DNA from 2 places in the Pseudoalteromonas sp. PB2-1 genome. Region 1 is predicted to be linked to the other one. Evidence: riboswitches for the same ligand, from Rfam matches in the RefSeq annotation. Region 1 holds a riboswitch; the other holds the start of a gene.
The links. A riboswitch is a leader RNA that binds a small molecule or an ion and turns the genes downstream of it on or off. The one in region 1 is predicted to bind cyclic di-GMP.

Region 1 (9,943 bases):
TTAACGCCACAGCAATATTGGTTGTTTTCATTTTTAGTCGTTCCATTTGTTTTTTTCAGGCACGAGTTTAATGAAATTGCTAATTGATAGAAGTTTGTTTGTTAACAAGTGTAAAGCGCTCTCTCTAATATCATGAAAAGTTGAGAGTTTTATTTAGTAACAAATTATTTTTAGCTGTTGTAGGTGTATTAGGCTCTTTTTGTAACAGTTACTTACAAATGTCACATTAATGTTTCTGTCAGCTTTGGTATGATAGAGGCAGTAGAAATTTAAAAGGTGTAAGTTATGCGCACGAATGTATTGAAATGGATGTTACCATTTGCTGCTTTAGCCCTTGGTATTGCTGGCTTTGTAGGTATTAATGCTATTGCCCAAGAGCCACAAGATAAAGAGGTGGTTGACTCTAGACCCCTTGTTCGAGTGGAAGCTATCTCAAGTGATGACCATCAAGTTATTATTAACAGTTATGGTGAAGTTAGACCGCTTGAAAGTACTCTGCTTGCATCTCAAGTCGCAGGTGAAGTCACAAGCTGGCATCCAAACTTTGTTGCAGGTGGCATTGTTGCTCGTGGTGAAGTGTTATTCACGATTGAAAAAGACAATTACGAGGCCGCTGTATTACAAGCCGAAGCATCATTGGCGAGTGCTCAAGCTGCATTAATTGAAGAGCAAGCACAAGCAAAGGTCGCGCTCGATGAAGCTAAGCGTTATCCAGAACGTGAGCGTACGGACTTATTTTTACGTAAGCCACAAGTTCTAAGTGCGCAAGCTGCGGTTAAATCGGCTCAAGCTGCACTGAAACGTGCAGAGCGAGATTTAGCACGATGTGAAGTTAAAGCTCCTTATGATGCGTTGGTGATAAGTCGTGAAATTGGTGTGGGTCAATATATTAATGTAGGCAGTCAGGTTGCTGAGTTAAACAATATTGAAAGTGCTGAAATTATTGTCCCTATCGCAGGATTCGACAGCGTATTTTTACCTAAACGAATTAAAGGCATTAAGGCTACGATTATCAATAAAGGCCTAAATAGCTTTACCCGTGAAGCGGTGGTGGACCGTGACTTGGGTGTCGTTGATAACGCAACACGTATGAGCAACTTGGTCGTTCGTGTCGATGACCCATATGGTTTAAAGCATGATGTACAACCCATTAAATTTGGCGCTTATGTGCAAGTTAATTTTGCCGGTGCCACATTGCAAAATATCTATCGCTTACCGCAATCATTGGTTAATAATCAAACCGTTTGGGTGGTTAACGATGAGCAAAAACTAGAGCCACGTAAAGTGACTGTTGTTCGCGAAGAAGGTGAATATTTTTATATTAGCGATGGCTTAAATATTGATGATCAGCTTGTACTGACACTGCCTGAGTATCCGCAAGCGGGTATGGAAGTAAAAGTAGCCGGTATGCAAGAAATGACAAGCGATGCAGGTGAAACTGCTGCTGTCGAAAAGCTGTAAGGTGGCTGTATGAGTGATACAACAACACAGAAGCAGCCTGGTTTAATCGCCTATTTTGCTAATAACTCGGTCGCTGCAAACTTAATGATGTTTTTTATCCTTGCTATGGGGATACTAAGTTACTTTACTATTCAGCGTCAGATGTTTCCGAATATTGAGATCAATTATATTGAGGTGCAAGCTAATTACCCAGGGGCATCACCACAAGAAATTGAAGAAAGTATTCTGATTAAAATTGAAGAGTCGCTCAAAGATGTGACCGAAATTAAACGTGGTGTTTACCGCGCATTTCGTAACAATGGGCGTGCTAGCTTAGAAATTAATACCGATGCAGAATTAACCGACGTTCTTGATAAAGTAAAACTTCGCGTTGACGGAATTGCGACCTTTCCTGCGGGGATGGAGCCGGTGACAATTAGTCAGGTCGAGTTTCGTCAAGATGTTATTGGGATGACATTAGTCGGTGATGTGCCACTCACAGAATTAAAGCCAATAGCTAATCAAATTGAAGATGAGTTATTGCAGTTATCAAATGTGTCTTTGGTGCAAAATGATGTGCCGCTTGATGAAATTGCAATTGAAATTGATCCAGATTCTCTGCGCCAATATAACTTAACATTAAGCGATGTTGCTAATGCCGTACGCCGCTACTCAGCGAATATTTCAGCAGGTCAATTACGCACTGATGCAGGAATTATTTCTGTACGTGTTGAAAACCAATATTACAGTGGTGATGAGTTCCGTCAAATCCCTGTAAAGGTGGGAGCTAACGGTGCGAAAGTCTTGTTACAAGACATTGCTGTTATTAAAGACCAGTTCACAGAGGGTGAGCGTTACTTTAAATTCAATGGTGAAAATGCAGTGTATTTATCGGTTAAAGCAACGAAAGAGCAAAATATGATCCCCGTTGCTGACTCGGTGAAAGCATACATAGATAAAAAGAACAAAGAGCTGCCTGTGGGTTTACGTCTAGAACCACTGATGGACATGACGTATTACTTGAATGCGCGTTTAGACATGATGAAAAGCAACCTTTTTCAAGGCGCTATCTTAGTGGCTATCATGTTGTCTATCTTCTTGCGCTTTAAACTAGCACTTTGGGTAATGATTGGTTTACCAATTTGTTTCTTAGGTGCCATGATGATGATGCCTGTTTTTGGTATCACTATTAACATTGTATCCCTATTTGCGTTTATTATGGTGCTGGGTATTGTCGTTGACGATGCAATTGTCATAGGGGAAAGTGCCTACACTGAGATAGAGAAAAAAGGGGGCGGCGTCGTTAACGTTGTGAACGGTGCCAAACGTGTAGCAACTCCGGCAACGTTTGGGGTATTAACGACGATTGCTGTATTTGCGCCATTTACTTTATCAAGCGGCCCTGAGAGTGCTTTTTTCTATGGTATCGCGGTCGTCGTTATTTTATGTCTGGTATTCAGTTTAATAGAATCAAAGCTTATTCTACCTGCGCACATTGCCCATACTCACTTTCCACCTATTAACCCTGAGAGTTGGCGAGCACGTTTTAACAAGCGCTTCTTTAACTTTGTGAATGGCCCGTATAAACGCTTTATTGAGCGTTGTGTTGAATGGCGTTGGTTAGTGTTATTCTCATTTATTGGTCTTTTGATTTTGACATTCGCTTTAATTTCGTCAAATCAAGTACGTGTTGTACCAACACCAAAAGTCCCCCATGATTTTCCGCAAATTAACCTAGAAATGAATGAAAATGCATCTGATATACAGACCATTGAAGCAATTCGTGAAATTGAAGCCATGGTTAAAAAGGTTGATCAAGAGACAGAACGTGAGTTTGGTCACACATTATTACGTGATATTTTGGTCTTTAATCAGGGGCGTACTGAAGCACAAATCTTAGCACCATTGGTAGATGAGGACTTGCGTCCATATAATGCTTTCGAGCTATCGCGACGTTGGCGTGAACAGATGCCAAACATTGCCGGTGTTAAATCATTGCAAATCTACGACGATGTAAATGGCGGCGGCAATGATGGCGAGTTTGGATACCTGCTTTATGGGCCCGATGTTGATACTTTAAATGATGCGGGTCGTCGTTTTATTCAGTTGCTGCAACAGCAAAAAGGCTTATTTGATATTAGCTCGACAATTGACCCTGCTAGTAAAGAAGTCCAACTTAGCTTAAAACCAGTTGCTTATGATTTAGGCTTAGACCTTGCCACAATTGCCAATCAAGTTGGTGCAAGTTTTTACGGCGGAGAAGCCCAGCGTGTAATTCGTCGTGGTGAAGAAGTACGTGTAATGGTGCGTTATCCTAAATTAACGCGTGAAGCATTTGCTTCTTTAAAACATGCGGTAGTGACGACACCTGCTGGCAAAGAAGTACTGCTTGGTGATGTGGTTGAGCTAACCGAAAAGCCAGGGATTAGTTATATTCGCCGTGAAGGTGGCTACCGTACTGTATATATCTACGGCAGCATTGACGAAGAAACCATAGAACCAGGTGAAGTGGTCAAGCAGGTCGACGACGTACTACTGCCAAAGCTTAAAGAAGAGTTCCCATCAGTGAAAACTGAATTAGGCGGTGCCATTGAAGAGCAGCAAGCACAGGCGAATGAGCAATTAATGTTTTTTGCTGCAGGGATGTTCTTAGTGTATATCTTACTTGCGGTGCCACTCAAAAGTTATTCACAACCATTGATCGTTATGTCGGTGATTCCGTTTAGCTTGACCGGTGCTATTTGGGGGCATTATTGGTTTGATTTAGATATTAGCTTAATGTCAGGCTTTGGCTTAATTGCTGCTGCAGGGGTGGTGATCAATGACTCTTTAGTTATGACTGACTTTGTGAACCAAGCTCGACGAGAGGGAATGTCAACTCGTCAAGCTGTTATTGAGGCAGGTTGTGCACGCTTTAGAGCAATTACTTTAACGTCAATTACAACCTTTGCTGGCGTACTCCCTATTATGTTTGAAACGAGTTTGCAGGCAAGGTTTGTTATTCCTATGGCAGTGGCCCTTGGTTTTGCAGTGATGTTTGCAACTCTCATTACATTGGTACTTGTTCCTTGCCTGTATATTGTGATGAGTGATGTAGGCCATGTGTTCTTACGTTTTTTCCGTTCAGTGAAAGAACTCATACCAAATCGACGTGCGGTAAGAGATTAATGACTAAGCCAACCTTCGGGTTGGCTTTTTTATAGCTTATTTGTGACTAGTAATTGCTTGTTATACATATCTTTCGGTTACATTCTTTTGTTTGATTTGTTTTCAACTGAGGATTATACTCATTTCAGTTTTTGGCAAACTAACCGAAAGGTTAGGACGCAAAGTTTCCGGTCTAAGGTTTTGATTACAAAGCTATGATAGCGGGGCCGCTGAAAAGCGCACATTCTTCGTGCTTTGGATCTATTGCCTCAAACTAAAATTGTATTTATTTTGTACGGCTGTTATTGGATAGTACCTACTAGCTGTTCTTAGGGTGTTACTTTGTTTATGCATATGTCACTGGCTTCTGGAAAGTGGTTGCCGATAGGTTGCTTAAATCATCATACTCAGCTTTTTGTTGGGGATAAGGTGGTTGTGACTTTTTATGATGCGCAAGGTGAGTTAGCTGATTTGTCATTTCAGTACCCTATTACTAGCTCTGATGAGGGTGAGCCTCATAATTGGCCTCGTTCAATTGCTGAGCATATAAATGTGCACATGCCCATGATTCGAGCAGGAAAAATAACAGAGCAGGGTCTCATCGTAGCATATCGGCTCAATCAGATTTATGCATTAGAAAGCACGGGTATAACCCATGTAAAAGTGGCATTTAACTGTATTGCGAAGTGCGAAAAGAAAATAAAGGATAAAAATCAAGAGTATGATTATGTTTATCCGCAAGCATGCAATGCTTACAGCTCAGGTGTAAAAGTACTACAACCAAAGACTGGCCATATTTATATGTGTAAACCTTGGCCGTATACAGAGTTTTGTCGTGTGAAAGAATCACACAACCCACTCTATGAACCTGGTGTGGGTAAAAGTTGGCCCATGGCATGGCAGCAAGTATCACATTGATAGTTTCCCCCTAAATGCTATTTAGCATTGTTTGGCCCACTCAATTTGAGTGGGCTTTTTTATTTCTGTGTTAGACTCGGGTCATTCGTTTTTAATCGTGGTTTTTCCTGTGTCGCAAAATTCTTATTCTCTGTCTTTATTAACGCCTACCCCTGTAGCTAAAAAACAACCTCATCAATTAACAGCTCATCAATTAACTCGTACTGATAATTACTACTGGATGCGTGACGATGAGCGCGAAAATGCAGACGTGTTGGCACATTTACATGCAGAAAATGAATATTGTGAAAAACAGCTTGCCAGTATTAAACCACTACGAGAAGCGTTATTTAACGAACTAAAAGGGCAGATAGTTAAGGATGATAATACCTTTCCTGTAAAGGATGGCCAGTTCTGGTATCACTCAGAAGTTCGTGGTGATGATGAATATGCGCGCCATTACCGAAGTCGTTCAATTGAAGCCCGTGACAAGCAGTTATTGTTAGATGTAAACCAACTAGCCAGTGATTATGAGTTTTATGAACTAGGTGAAGTCGCAATTAGTCCTGATGAGCAATTACTTGCTTATTCTGAAGATACCGAAGGCCGCTGTATTTACACCGTGCGTTTTAAAAATATTGCCAATGGCGAAGTATTCAGCGATGTACTTGAAAACACAGAAGGGCAAATTGTTTGGGCTAACGACAGTAAAACAGTTTTTTATGTGAAAAAAGACCTACAAACTTTATTGGGTTTTCAGGTGTATCGCCATGTTTTAGGCACCCCACAAACCGATGATGTTTTAGTGTATGAAGAACAGGATAAAAGCTTTTTTCTAGGACTTGGCAAAAGTCGAGATGAAAGCTTAATTATTATTGATCTGGCTACGACTGAAATGAACGATACTTGGGTACTTGATGCTAACAATCCCGAGGGGGAGTTCAGCGCGTTAATGCCGCGTGAAGAAGGCCATGAATTTGATGTTGATAAGCTTGGCGATACTTTTTATATAGTCACAAATTGGCAAGCCAAAAACTTCCGTTTAATGACTGCCACAACCGACACAATTGCTACAAAAGAACAGTGGCAGGAGCATACTGCGCACCGTGATAATGTGTTATTGGAAGGGGTCGAAATATTCAATGACTATCTTATTTTAACTGAGCGAGAGCTTGGTCAAACCCGCTTTGTGGTTGTTGATAAGCAGGAAGAGCGACTCACATTAGAGTTTGAAGACCCTTGTTATTATGCTGCAATAGCGATGAATCCTGAGCCTAACACTCGCTCTGCACGTATTTATTACTCAAGTCTAACAACACCAGGTTCATTGTATGATGTTGATTTAAAAACGGGCAACAAAACGTTATTAAAACAACAGCAAGTACTTGGTGAATTTGACCCAGAGCACTATCGTTCAGAACGACTAATGATCACCGTAAGAGATGGTGAGCAAGTACCAGTGTCATTGGTGTATCGTATTGATAAATTCAATCAAGATGGCTCTAACCCTTTGTTGCAATATGGGTATGGTGCTTATGGCGTTACCACGGATCCGAGTTTTTCTAGTTGTTTATTGAGCCTGCTTGATCGTGGTTTTGTTTATGCCATTGCCCATATTCGTGGCGGTGAAATGCTAGGTCGTCATTGGTATGAACAAGGTAAAAAACAGCATAAACAAAATAGCTTTAACGATTTTATTGATGTTACTCGCTCACTCACTGAGCAAGGCTATGCACATCCACAGAAGGTGTTTGCCTCAGGGGGAAGTGCTGGCGGTTTATTAATGGGGGCTGTCGTAAATCAAGCACCAGAGCTTTATTTAGGCGTGGGCTGTCACGTACCTTTTTTAGATGTGCTGACAACCATGCTTGATGAGAGTATTCCTCTTACAACGAATGAGTATGATGAGTGGGGTAACCCAAATGATCCCGACTTTTACGAAGTCATTAACGCTTATTCCCCATACGATAATATTACGGCTCAAGCCTACCCAAATATATTAGTAACGACGGGTTTTCATGACTCGCAAGTACAATACTGGGAGCCGATGAAATGGGTTGCGAAACTGCGTGAGATAAAAACAGACGACAATATTGTTGTGTTTAAAACGGATATGGATGCCGGACACGGAGGCGCTTCTGGACGCTTTAAAAGCCTTGAAGAGAAAGCGCTTGAAATGGCCTTTTTTATGGCTCTATTAGGTTGAAAATAACCATTTTAAAGCTAATATTACCTTAAACGTAGTAAGAGTGATGTTTGGTTATGTTTAAGCCCCATGGGGAGTGGTTTTATAAAATAAGCCCTCCTTGCGTATTTATTGAGTTTAGAGGCTGTGTTAATAAAGAGGCGTTTGTTGACTTCACGAATAAAATAGCAGACGAAATAACAGGCAACTCAATAAAAAACCTTCATCATTTAATAATAAATGTTAAGCAGTTTGAATTAGCCACCGCAGAAAGCGTTCATATAGCAAAAGCTTATTTTGAAACGGTTAAATCACGTGGCTATAAACAAGTTGATTATGTGGCACCTAATAGTGTGGCTCAAAGTTTGATAGAGTCTGTGTGGAAAGACAGTGGACTCAGGGTGACCTTTCATAAAGATATAAATAGCTTCCTTGAAATTAATCCGCAGTGTGAAGAAATGCGAGCTTGGTTAGAGTCAGCAACATAAACTATAAGCCTGCCCATTTGGGCTTTTATTAAATGAGCTTGCAAAGTACCCAATAGGTTATTGCTCAGATCCCCAAAATACCTTCTAGATTCATTTTAAAACGGCGCGATAAATTTAAAATCGCGTTGCTTTTTAAAATGACTTTATAATCACCACAGTCGGTCGGTATCAACTCACTGATTGCTTTTTTACGAACTAAAGTAGAGCGATGAATACGAATAAACCCCTTACTTGCCAGCTTCTCTGTTAAGTTTTTCATCGTTTCGCGGTGTAATATTGGGCGAGGACTATCTTGGCAATGCAACTCTACATAGTTACCAGCCCCATTTATCCATACGATTTCTTCAATATCAACAAGCCTCACTTTGCCTACATCTCGGACGATTAAATGGGAGTTTTCTTGTTCTTGCACGTGTTCTTGATGATGTGCGCTGGCAAGGGGGCATAAATGAATAAGCTTCTCAAAACACTGATTTATTCGCATAGAATTTGCAGTTGTAAGTATAAAGTCAATAGCACCTATTTCATAAGCTAAGTTAGCTAATTGCGCCGAATCAGCAACAATAACAAGCTTTAAATGCTTGGCAAGCTCTGTTAGTTGTAGCAACTCAAGAGAGCTAGGCGATGAATTGAGTTGATAAAAAGCAACGTGAGTATTTTCAAAATTAAAACTGCTCATTTCATTAATGACAGTAATGGAGTGAAAACTATGGTGCCGTGTTATTGCGCTTTCAAGCATTTTTGCAAATTGCGGCTCTGCGATATGTATTATGCTGTTAAATAAAATGCTTTGCATTGTAGCTCCGAATGTAGCGTACCTGTTAAAAACAATAAGACCGTGTCTGTTCCTATTTTCTATTCAAATTATTTTACAATTTAGTTGTCCCTCAAAATATTCCGCTTATCCCTAATTTTAATCCGCTTACAAAATGCAGCTATCTGAAATGCATAAAGCCCAATAATGTGGCGAGCTGTAACTAAGTGGTTACAAATAATTTTCAGGGGAATTACCATGATAAAAAACGAAAAAAATCCACGTCCATTATTTGTCTATTCTGCAATTGCGATGGCAATGATGGGAGGCGTGTCGGTAAATGCGGTGGCACAGGATGAAGAATTAGAAAAGGTTGAGCGTATTCAAGTGACAGGGTCGCGAATTCGCTCTGCAGAAGCTATGTCTTCAGCACCTATTCAAGTTGTTGATAGCTCGGCTATTGATGCTTCAGGTTCATTAAACATTCAAGACTTATTACTTGAAAACCCAGCATTTGGTACACCGGCAATTAGTCGTACAAACTCAAACTTCAATACTTCAAGTGCAGGTGTTGCGACGGTAGATTTACGTAACTTAGGCTCGAACAGAACGCTTGTACTTGTGAATGGCCGACGTTATGTTGCCGGTGTTCCTGGTAGCTCAGCCGTTGATTTAAATACCATACCAAGTCAGTTTATTGAACGTGTTGAAATTATGACTGGTGGTGCATCGTCGGTGTATGGTTCTGATGCTGTAGCGGGTGTAGTTAACTTTGTCCTTAAAGATGATTTTGAAGGAATAGAGTTTGAAGGCCAGTATGGTGAGTCTAAAGAAGGGGATGATCAATCTAGACAATTCTCAGTGACTTCTGGCTTTAGTGGCTTGGATGATAAAGGGAAAGTAATGTTTCACCTAGGTTATTCTGACCAAGGTGGTGTTTTTGCTCGAGACCGTTCACGTTCTTCTGTTGACCAAATTGCTCAAATTGCTTTTGAAAATAGCGAAACAGGACAAGCGAGTGATATTTTTGAA
Region 2 (9,943 bases), 1.1 Mb from region 1:
TCATCAAAACCAATCACTTGAGCGTCATTCCACGTGCCATCAATGCTCTCGACTTGGTATTTTTTTGCCATTAAAAACTGCCCGCCGACAGCTGTTAATGTCATACCATTGACTCTTACAAGACGACCGTAACTTTGGATTAAAGGCGGGGCTGTCAGCTGTTTTGTAGCAGTATTAAGAACATGAGATAACACGGTATTACTCATGAATAACTTGACCGTTTAGAAGGGCTGGCGTTATATCAGCAAGTACAGCATCTAAACGCTCTGAAAGAGACAAGCTATGGCTTTGCTCACTAGAAATAAGCTTTACACTGCCGCTTGCAAGTTGAGGCTCAAAACTCACTGTTAGGGGTATTTTATCAAAGCTTGAATCGTCAAAAAGGGCCGCATCAGCGCTAGAAAAAACAATTTCGTTAACATCATCTCGCCCTGCTAATAAATTGAGGGCCTGTTCGACTAAATCAATTAAGCAATTAGGCTGCAAAGTTAACTCACAGGCAATTACCTGCTCCGCGACCTTTGCAACTAACACACTAAGATCTTTTAGTACCTCATTAGACAGCAGATTAAGTTGTTGCTTTGTTTGCTGTGTTAGCACATCGAATTGTGCCAGCATTTGCTGCTTTAATTCTAGTTCACGCTCTTGTAGTAATAGTTCAGCTTGCTGCGAGACGCGCTTTTCTATATCAGCTTGTAGCGCCGCTTGACCTTGCTTTAATCCCTCATCATAACCCTTTTGCCAAGCAGCCTGCTCAGCTGCCTCGATACGCTGTTGAACACTCTGGTGCTGTTGTTCTTTTGTTAACGTTGGAAATTGATAAGCTTGCATAGCACTTAACCCGCGGTCTCTTCTTCGTATAGCTGATAAGTAATTTCTTCTCGCTTGCTCATATCACGTACAATGCTCATGATTTCACGACGTGCAGCATCCACTTTACTCACCGGCTGTGATGTTGTTGCTTCTAACTGCTGTTGATACACTTGCGCTAAGCGTTTTGGTAATGCCCCCAAAAGGCGCGCCACAATTTTTTCATCTGCGCCTTTTAATGCCATCAACCAAAGCTCGTCAGGTACGTCGTTCATTAATTGAGAAAGGGTCTCATCACTTTGCAGTAATAAACTGGCAAAGTCATACATACGCTCTTGTACTGCATCTGCCACTTGTAAATCATGCTTTTTAATAACTTCAATAATTTGGCTTTTATTGCCGTTATAACGGCTCATAATATCAGCGACTTTATCAACACCATTTACCTGAGAGCCGACTTGCTTGCCGACAAACTCAATACAGGCTTCAATGGTTAATCGAATATCATCCATAACATGCTCACTGACTTCTCGTAAGCTGGCAATACGGTATAATAGGTCTTCATGCTTTGCTTGAGGAAACAATGCAATGACAGCAGCGGCTTGATCCGCTGGTAAAAACGCTAAAAACAGCGCTTGCATTTGCACATGTTCATGCTCTAAGAAACGGACAATTAGCTCAGGTGGGATCCACTCTAAACGACGCAGATCGTCACTCATCGCGCCACCATAAATATCATCTAACATGCCACGGGCAAGCTTACGTCCAACGGCTTTATCAAGTGCTCTTTCAAGATACAGCCTTGATGCACCATTAACCCCACTTTCGTTACGGTAACAATCGAAAAAACTGGTGAGCGTGTCAGCTACATCATTTTTTGTAATGTTAGAAATACTGGCCATTCGCTCTGAGATTGCTTGTACCTCACGGCGACCGAGTTTACGGATCACACTTGCTGCATTTTCTTCACCCATACTGAGCAGTAAAATAGCAGCTCTATCGAGTGACGCACGAGCAGGTGCTGACATTGTCACATTATCTTGATTTACTTGACTCAACTTCAACTCCTTGCTCTACCCAATATTTAATAACAGAGGTTACACGCTCGGTTTCTCGGCTTGCTAATAACTGCATATGTGCAATTTGCTCTTCAAAATCACTGCCTATCTTAGGCAACGCAATATTTTCACCTTCCTGCTCAGGCTGCTCATTTTTGCTATCTCGCTCAAGTGCGCCATCCAGAGGTGTACTTTGTCTTTCATAGGCATCGCTTTTAGCGGCGGCTAATTTTTCTTGCTCATTTTCACTTGGTGTTGAAGCTGTTGTTTTGCCTTTAATCAAATGATTTACCAGCGGTCTTACCGCAAAGAAAATAAGCATTAAACTAATAAAAGTACCGAAAATGTAACGAGCATACTCTCGAATTTCAGGCATTTGCCACCATTGTAATCCGTCAGACGGTACAAAAGGTTTTGCTTCAACAAATGCAAAACTGGTGATATTGAACTGATCGCCACGCTGCTCATTAAAACCGGTGGCTGTTTTAACCATTTCGCCTAAAGAGTTTAGGCCTTCTTGGCTCCAACCTTCAGCTGTGGCTGCGGCTTGTTCATTAACAAGTACCGATACGCTCATTGAGCTTAAGCGTCCAACTTCAAAACGAGTATGGGTAACAGAGCGGCCATTTTCATATTCACGGCTACTTTCACTGCGTTCAGACACTCGTTCATTTTCAGCCTCTTCACCTTCTTGATCTGGCAATGGAGGTTGATTAGCCAGTGAACCCGGAATACCACCGGCAAATTGGTCTTGTCGAGAATCTGATTTAACCAATTCTTGCTTTAACACCCCTTGTGGGTCTACCGCTTCACGTGTTTCTTCAACAACGCTAAAATCAACATCTGTTGAGACCTGAATTCGAAAATTTCCTTCGCCTAAAATAGGCAGTAACATAATTTCAGCGCGTTGTTCTATGTTACGTTCAACCTTTTCGATAAATGCGAGCTTCTTATCACTTTCTTTACCAACGGGAGTGGTATCAAATAAATCACCCGACAGTAACTTACCGCGTTGATCGACTACTGATACATCTCGCGGGTTTAAACCTGGTACCGAGCCAATGATGAGTGAAATAATAGCTTCTACTTGTTCAGCTTTTAGCTCATGCCCTGGCGCTAAATCAACCATTACAGATGCAGCTGATTTTTGCTCTTCCCTACCTATAAATAAGCTACGCTTTGGTATTGCTAAATGTACTCGCGCATTGCGAACACCTTGCATATTAATAATGGTGCGAGCAAGTTCTCCCTCCAAAGCATGTTGATATTGCATCGATTCCATAAACTGGCTTGTGCCCATCGACACTTTAGCACTTAGGTTATCAACGCCCTCAGGCATTGAAGCTTTAATACCACGTGCCGCTAGAGTGATTCGTGCGTCTGCTAATTTTTCTTGAGGAACTAAAATATTGCCTGTGTCGTTATCGATACGAAACACAATTTGTTCTTTATCCAATATTTCTAAAATATTAGCTTTATCATAACTTTCTTGGTTGCCGTAGAGTGGCACGTAGTTCTTTGCTGATGTCCACAAAATAACAACGATAGTTGCAGCTACTAACGTCGCCAATAAAGCGATTGTCGCGACATTTCTATCATGGCTTTTATTTGAAAAGTTTATTTTATTTGAGAAGTTTACGACTTTTTCACGTAGGTTTGTCTCCCCAGACATCGGCGGTACAGCTTTAGTTAATTCGCCTTTCATAACAACCTCTACAGTGACATACGCATGACATCATCAATGCCATTAAGTAGTTTATTGCGTACTTCCATTAACATTGAGAAGCTTAGGCTGGCTTTTTGACTTGCGACCATTGCCCCCACAACATCATCCGTTTGCCCCGTATCTACCGCATGCATCATTTGCGATGAGATATTTTGTTGCTCATTAACAGCGCGAACAACTGTTTTGAATTCAGTACTAATTGCTGCGTCTTGATATTTACTTGCTGCAGGCGCAATGCTCTCTGCCGCAGCTAGTTGCTGCATATCAGTCATTTTTCCAAGCAGAAGGCGTTGACTTTCAATAGGTGACATTACTCTGTTCCTTAAATTAAGCGATTGCGTCTATATCCATGCCATACTCACGCATGGCGGCTATTTTGTATCGAAGAGCTCGGGTACTCACACCGAGTGCCTCTGCGGTTTGGGTTCTGTGTCCTTTGAAACGGCTAAGTAAATCATAAATATAATCAAATTCAGCTTGTTTCTTGCTATGTTTTAACTGTGACGCACTGGTTGTCGTGAGTGCTTTAACGTTTTCGGGTAGGTTTAGATCTGCCGCTTGAATTTCGACACCGCGAGCCATCACTAATGCCCTTTGCACTACATTTTCCAGCTCACGAACATTACCTGGCCAGTGATAGCTATGCATCAACTGCTCTGCCTGTTGACTAAAGTGAAACTTCTCATCTCCGTATTTAGCAATAAAATACTTCGCTAATGGTAAAATATCGTCACTTCGGTCACGTAATGCTGGCCACATTAACGGCAATACATCTAAGCGGTAAAATAAGTCTTCACGAAAAAGGCCTTTCTCTACTTGCTCACGCAGTGGCTTATTGCATGCTGCAATCACACGAATGTCGAGTTTAATGCGTTGATGACTGCCTAATCGCTCAACCTCTCGCTCCTGTAGGACACGAAGTAATTTAGCTTGCAGCTCTAAAGGCAGTTCAGTTATCTCATCCAGTAAAATAGTGCCGCCATTTGCAAGCTCAAACTTACCCGCTTGCTGTGCTACCGCCCCCGTAAATGCACCTTTGTTATAACCAAATAACATAGACTCCAGCATATTTTCTGGAATAGCTGCGCAGTTAACCGCAATAAATGGCTTATCTGCACGTGGAGAAGATTGATGAATGAAGTTAGCGAGCTTTTCTTTACCTGTACCCGACTCACCCATAATGAGTACGCTTGCAGATGTTTGTGCTGCACGATTGGCAAGTCTCAGCACTTGCTGTGATTTCAGTGACACAGCAATTAAGTCACTCACACCATGCTTCATAGAATCAGCGTTACGGATAGTTAGTTTGAGTTGATCAGCAAAAAACGGTTTAAGTAAAAAGTCGACAGCACCATTATTGAGTGACTGTGAAGCAAGCTCACCTTGGTTCGATTCCACAAGCGTGATAATTTGTCCACCTTGATGAGTTCTTTTAACTAGTTTTACCAAGTCAACCAAGTTCATTTGTGCTTGTTGAGCATCAATTAATACCAGTTCAGGCTGATAACTCAAACAATAACCAATAGCGTCGGGGATCGAATCTGTGTACAGAAGTTGATACTGCTCATCATTGATCGCCAATTCAATTTCACGTGATGGTTGTTCTGGCGCAAGCCATAGTAGATGTTTCTGATCCATATTCCTTCTCACACCTTAGCTTTTTTGACGAAATAGACGAATTAAGACGCGCCTATTTGAAGACTGACCGTTCGAATCTGAATTGCTTGCCACGGGATAGCGTCCTCCGTGAGCCCTGATCTCAATTAACTTTGCATCGATCCCGTACTCAATAAGTCGGGATGCCACATCATCGGCTCTTTCTTTCGATAACAAACGATTGGCAAGTGGAGAACCGACATTATCTGTATGTCCATCAATCATGACTTTCTTAACTTTAGGATCGAGTTGAATATAACGAACTAGTTTCTCTAAATAACTCAGGTCTGCGGCACGTTTAACAACACGCTCTCCTGAGTCAAAATTAATTTCATAATCTCTCGCTTGTCGCCAAGATAAAGGTGCTAATTTTTCACGGCATTGCTGGTATTTATCAATCGCGTTATCACTATGAGTTGTAGGAAAGGTCAGTCTCAGTTGCTCATCGCCAAACCCGACGATTGTATCTAACCAGTAGCCTTGCTTAATGGCGCTTAAAAGAGGTGCAACACCTTGTTTAAACGTAACCTGTTGCTGCTCAATATTGGCTGAAAAGAATTGTATAGAAGGGGCGATTGCTTGCTTGTTTTGCCAATCCGCTGTACGGGCAAATACTTGTACATCCGTGATATCACGTTCGGTTAACAACCACTTAAAATCTAGGTGCTGTGGCTCTGCAGGCTCGCTAATAATCGATAATTGCGCATAACTATCTAATTTTTGGCTAAGTTGGCAATAAAAAGCATCGCCACTGACATACCATGTTGCCTGCTCATAATTTTGGGTAATTACGCGTTCAGCTTTCACAGGCAATGCATAAGCAGTTATAATGCCTACAACAATTAAAAAAGTTGCCTTAACAAGCTGATATGAGTTGTTCATTCGTATTCCAATTATCATAAACAGCCCAATTAAGGGCTTTAACGTATATAATAAGCGGAACAAATTGCCTGAAGAGGCGAATAGACGTGCCGCTAAGTTAATGTAACCCCACTATCATGACCTTGCGGTTTTAGACTGGAAGCTTTGCGTCCTACCCTTTCGGTGTAGTTTGCCATTTAATTGTCTTAGTGTTTCCAACTAAGTAACTGTTATTATAAAACAGTTAACAAGTACCTAATTCTTAATGATTATAGATAAAAAAAACCAAAAAGCAACATTACGGGTATTTATTCATATTAAATTCATACCGCTTACACTATCCTAAAGAGCCAACGATACTAACTTTAATATTATCAGGCACTTCATTATAAGAAAGCACTGATAAACCTCCCTTCGTAAATGAACGTGCATAGCGCGCCAGTAAAGGTCTTAGCTGCGGAATAACAATCAACACAGGGTTAACACCTTGAGATTTCATTTCATCAGTAATCACAGGCATGGCTCGTTGGAACTGGCCAAGTAAATTAGGATCTACAGCAAAACTATCTAATGCTACCTTCCCTGCTTGCATGGCTTGTTCTAACGAACTTTGCATCGTTTGCTCTAGTTTTTCATCTAAGCTATAAGCAGCTAATTCGTCACGATTGCCCATCACTTGTTTTACTAACACACGTTTTAGTGCACAGCGTACATCGGCAGCAAGTAGAATCGGGTCTTTTGTGACTTCGATACTGTCAACTAAAGTGCCTGCAATAGTCACGATATCACCAATCGCGACATGCTCCTTAAGTAGCATTCTCATCACTTTTAGTTGCAGGTTAATTGGTAAAGACTTTTCAAGCGCATCAGCCAAACTAGGTGATACAGTCTTTAATCTCTCGTGTAAGTTTTGAATATCTTCATAACTAAACAGCTCATCTAAATGCTCTTTTATCACTTTGCCCATATGCGTTGCGATTACCGTGGCTAAGTCGACAACTGAATAACCCATATTCAGTGCCTTGGCTTTATTTTGCTCATCAACCCACACAGCTTCCAAACCATAAGCTGGGTCCGTCGTTAGTTCACCATCTAACTGGCCGTAAGTATCGCCGGTGTTTAAAGCTAGTAGCTGCTTGGCATTCAGTTGAGCAGACGCAACGGCCACTCCTGCTAGTTTGATTTTATATTCTTGAGGATTAAGATTGAGATTATCTTTAACTCTGATTTCAGGTAACAAGAAACCAAGTTGTTCAGATAAGCTTTTACGCATACCACGTATTGTTTTTGCTAGCTCCTCACCTTTTTCCTTATCGGCCAGATAAACTAAACGAAAACCAAGCTCAACGCTTAAAGTATCGACATGCGGAATATCTTGCCAGCTCAGAGCTGCTTGTTCTTGGGCAATTGTATCTGTAATACTTTGCGCTTCTTCTAACTGCCCTTGTGGTGTCTTTTTGTAAAGTCGCCAAGCAACATACAAAAGAGGCAGTGCAAAGCCAATAAACGCAAGGCTTGGCATGCCTGGCACAATACCTAACACCAGCATGACTAATGCGGCTGTTAGAATCACTCTTGGTGAGGCAAGTAACTGGCTTCCCACCGCTTCACTCATGTCACCTTCATCGTTCATTCTGGTAACAATAATTGCCGCAGCAACAGCCAGTAATAATGAAGGGACTTGTGCAACTAAGCCGTCACCAATTGTTAAAAGAGCGAAACGTTGAAATGCTTCAGCCATGCTCAAGTCATGCTGAAATACCCCAATGCTGACACCACCCAGTAAGTTGATCACTAAGATGATCAGACCGGCTATTGCATCACCGCGTACAAATTTAGAAGCACCATCCATTGAACCATAGAAATCAGCTTCTTGTGCCACGGTAGTACGTCGTTCTTTAGCTTGTTCTGGGCCAATTAGTCCCGCATTTAAGTCGGCATCAATTGCCATTTGCTTGCCTGGCATTGCATCAAGAGTAAAACGTGCTGCAACTTCAGAGATACGCTCGCCACCTTTGGTGATTACGACAAAGTTAATCACCATCAGAATAATGAATACGACGATACCAACAACATAGTTGCCACCAATCACCACCTCACCAAATGCTTGAATGACTCGCCCTGCCACATCAGAGCCTTCATGACCATGTAGTAAAACAACCCTAGTCGATGCAATATTTAGGGTAAGGCGCATTAAGGTTGCAACCAACAGAATGGTTGGGAAAACAGAAAAATCGAGTGGTTTCGAACTTGAAACAGCAACCAATAACACGATCACAGAAAGTACAATATTAAAGGTGAATAAGGTATCCAGTAGCCATGCGGGTAATGGCAAAATAACCATAGATAAAACAGCTAACAGCAATACCGGTATAGCAGTATAAGGTCGGGTTAAACTACGCCAATTCAAAGTCATTCTCCACCATTATGGTTTTTGTAAATTTTTTGGAATTTCAAGTTCAGGCAATGGCGCTGGCGCTTGACCTCGCCCTTGCTTGTAAGCCTTTAGCTGCATTACATAAGTAAGTACATAAGCAACCGCTTTATAAAGTCCATTAGGTACTTCTTGGTCGATGCGTGTCGAAAAATAGATAGCCCGCGCTAAAGCAGGTAACTCAATAACTTCTTTATTGTGCTGACGCCCTAATGTTCTGATCCTAAGTGCCATTTCATCCATGCCTTTAGCGACAACATAAGGTGCTTTGGCTTTTTCTTCGTTATAGCGAATCGCAACCGCATAGTGTGTTGGATTTGTAACAATCACGTCTGCTGTGGGGACCCGCTCTTCGATACGCCTATTTGCTTGCTGATATTGAATTTGCTTAATTTTGCTTTTGATCTCGGGGTTACCATCGGATGATTTGCGCTCTTCCTTGACTTCTTGATGGGTCATTTTAATTTTATCTAGAATTTGTTTTTGCTGAATAGGCACATCAATCACAGCTACAAATAACAGCAAAGTTACAGTGATCATCATAGCTAAAAATAGCAGGCTAATACCTTGATTTAGAGCCACCAGCAAGTCTTGATTTTGTAAGGCTACTAACTGCTGCCATAACTGAGTCAAAAAGCTAAATAAGCAAATAGCTAACAAGGCAATTTTAATCATCGACTTTAACAGCTCAGTCAAAACCTGTTTACCAAACATTCTTCCTAAACCCGAAAGAGGATTTAGCTTACTTAACTTAGGTGCGAGTAATTTTTTTGAGAAAATAAACCCACCAGGTAACACTCCCGTGATCCACATAGCGCAAAACGCGAGCAATAAAAACGGCACTAAAGTTGCCAGCATATCGAGTATTGCTTGAGCAATGGCATTTGGCATGAGTTTCGTATTATCGATAATACGATGATCCAGTTGCATACTTGTGCGCATCAAGCCAATAAATAGGTCATAAAATAAATTAGCGAAAAACAATAGCCCTGCCACACTCACCATCAATAAAATAGCCGTATTAAGTTCTTTAGAACGGGCTACCTGCCCATCTTCACGTGCTTTTTTGAGGCGCTTTTCACTGGGCTGTTCTGTTTTTTCTTGTGCACTGTTATCTGACATTCACCCTCCCATCGCCGTTTTAAATACGGTTAAAACATGGTAGGTCAATTTAGCAAATGCATTGCCTGTGTAACTAAGTGTCATAAATACACAAAAGAAACCCATTATTAAGGCCATCGGAAAGCCTAAAACAAAAATATTCAAAGAAGGAGCTGCGCGACTTGCTACGCCAAACGTTAGATTGACTAACATCATGGCAATCACGCCAGGTAGTGCAAGTAGTAGAGTAGAGGCTAATAACCAAGCAAATAAATTAACGACAGCCATAATGTCCAA

Region 2: linked by a shared signal. The riboswitch ahead of L0Z67_RS04470 (OmpA family protein) and the one ahead of L0Z67_RS16485 (chitin-binding protein) in region 1 are both predicted to bind cyclic di-GMP.

The regions. Positions count from the first base shown of each region.
Region 1 is NZ_CP090667.1:3,513,882-3,523,824, reverse strand. Features, by position in the region: gene L0Z67_RS16500 (zinc-dependent metalloprotease) at 1-31, opposite strand, end outside; gene L0Z67_RS16495 (efflux RND transporter periplasmic adaptor subunit) at 286-1,461, shown strand; gene L0Z67_RS16490 (efflux RND transporter permease subunit) at 1,471-4,608, shown strand; cyclic di-GMP riboswitch class I at 4,732-4,822, shown strand; gene L0Z67_RS16485 (chitin-binding protein) at 4,936-5,505, shown strand; gene L0Z67_RS16480 (S9 family peptidase) at 5,615-7,690, shown strand; gene L0Z67_RS16475 (hypothetical protein) at 7,747-8,157, shown strand; gene L0Z67_RS16470 (LytTR family DNA-binding domain-containing protein) at 8,222-8,953, opposite strand; gene L0Z67_RS16465 (TonB-dependent receptor domain-containing protein) at 9,170-9,943, shown strand, end outside.
Region 2 is NZ_CP090667.1:945,961-955,903, reverse strand. Features, by position in the region: gene L0Z67_RS04500 (FliI/YscN family ATPase) at 1-206, opposite strand, end outside; gene L0Z67_RS04495 (FliH/SctL family protein) at 199-831, opposite strand; gene L0Z67_RS04490 (FliG C-terminal domain-containing protein) at 837-1,868, opposite strand; gene fliF (flagellar basal-body MS-ring/collar protein FliF) at 1,846-3,573, opposite strand; gene L0Z67_RS04480 (flagellar hook-basal body complex protein FliE) at 3,582-3,905, opposite strand; gene L0Z67_RS04475 (sigma-54 dependent transcriptional regulator) at 3,922-5,232, opposite strand; gene L0Z67_RS04470 (OmpA family protein) at 5,248-6,132, opposite strand; cyclic di-GMP riboswitch class I at 6,231-6,316, opposite strand; gene flhA (flagellar biosynthesis protein FlhA) at 6,449-8,521, opposite strand; gene flhB (flagellar biosynthesis protein FlhB) at 8,537-9,667, opposite strand; gene fliR (flagellar biosynthetic protein FliR) at 9,668-9,943, opposite strand, start outside.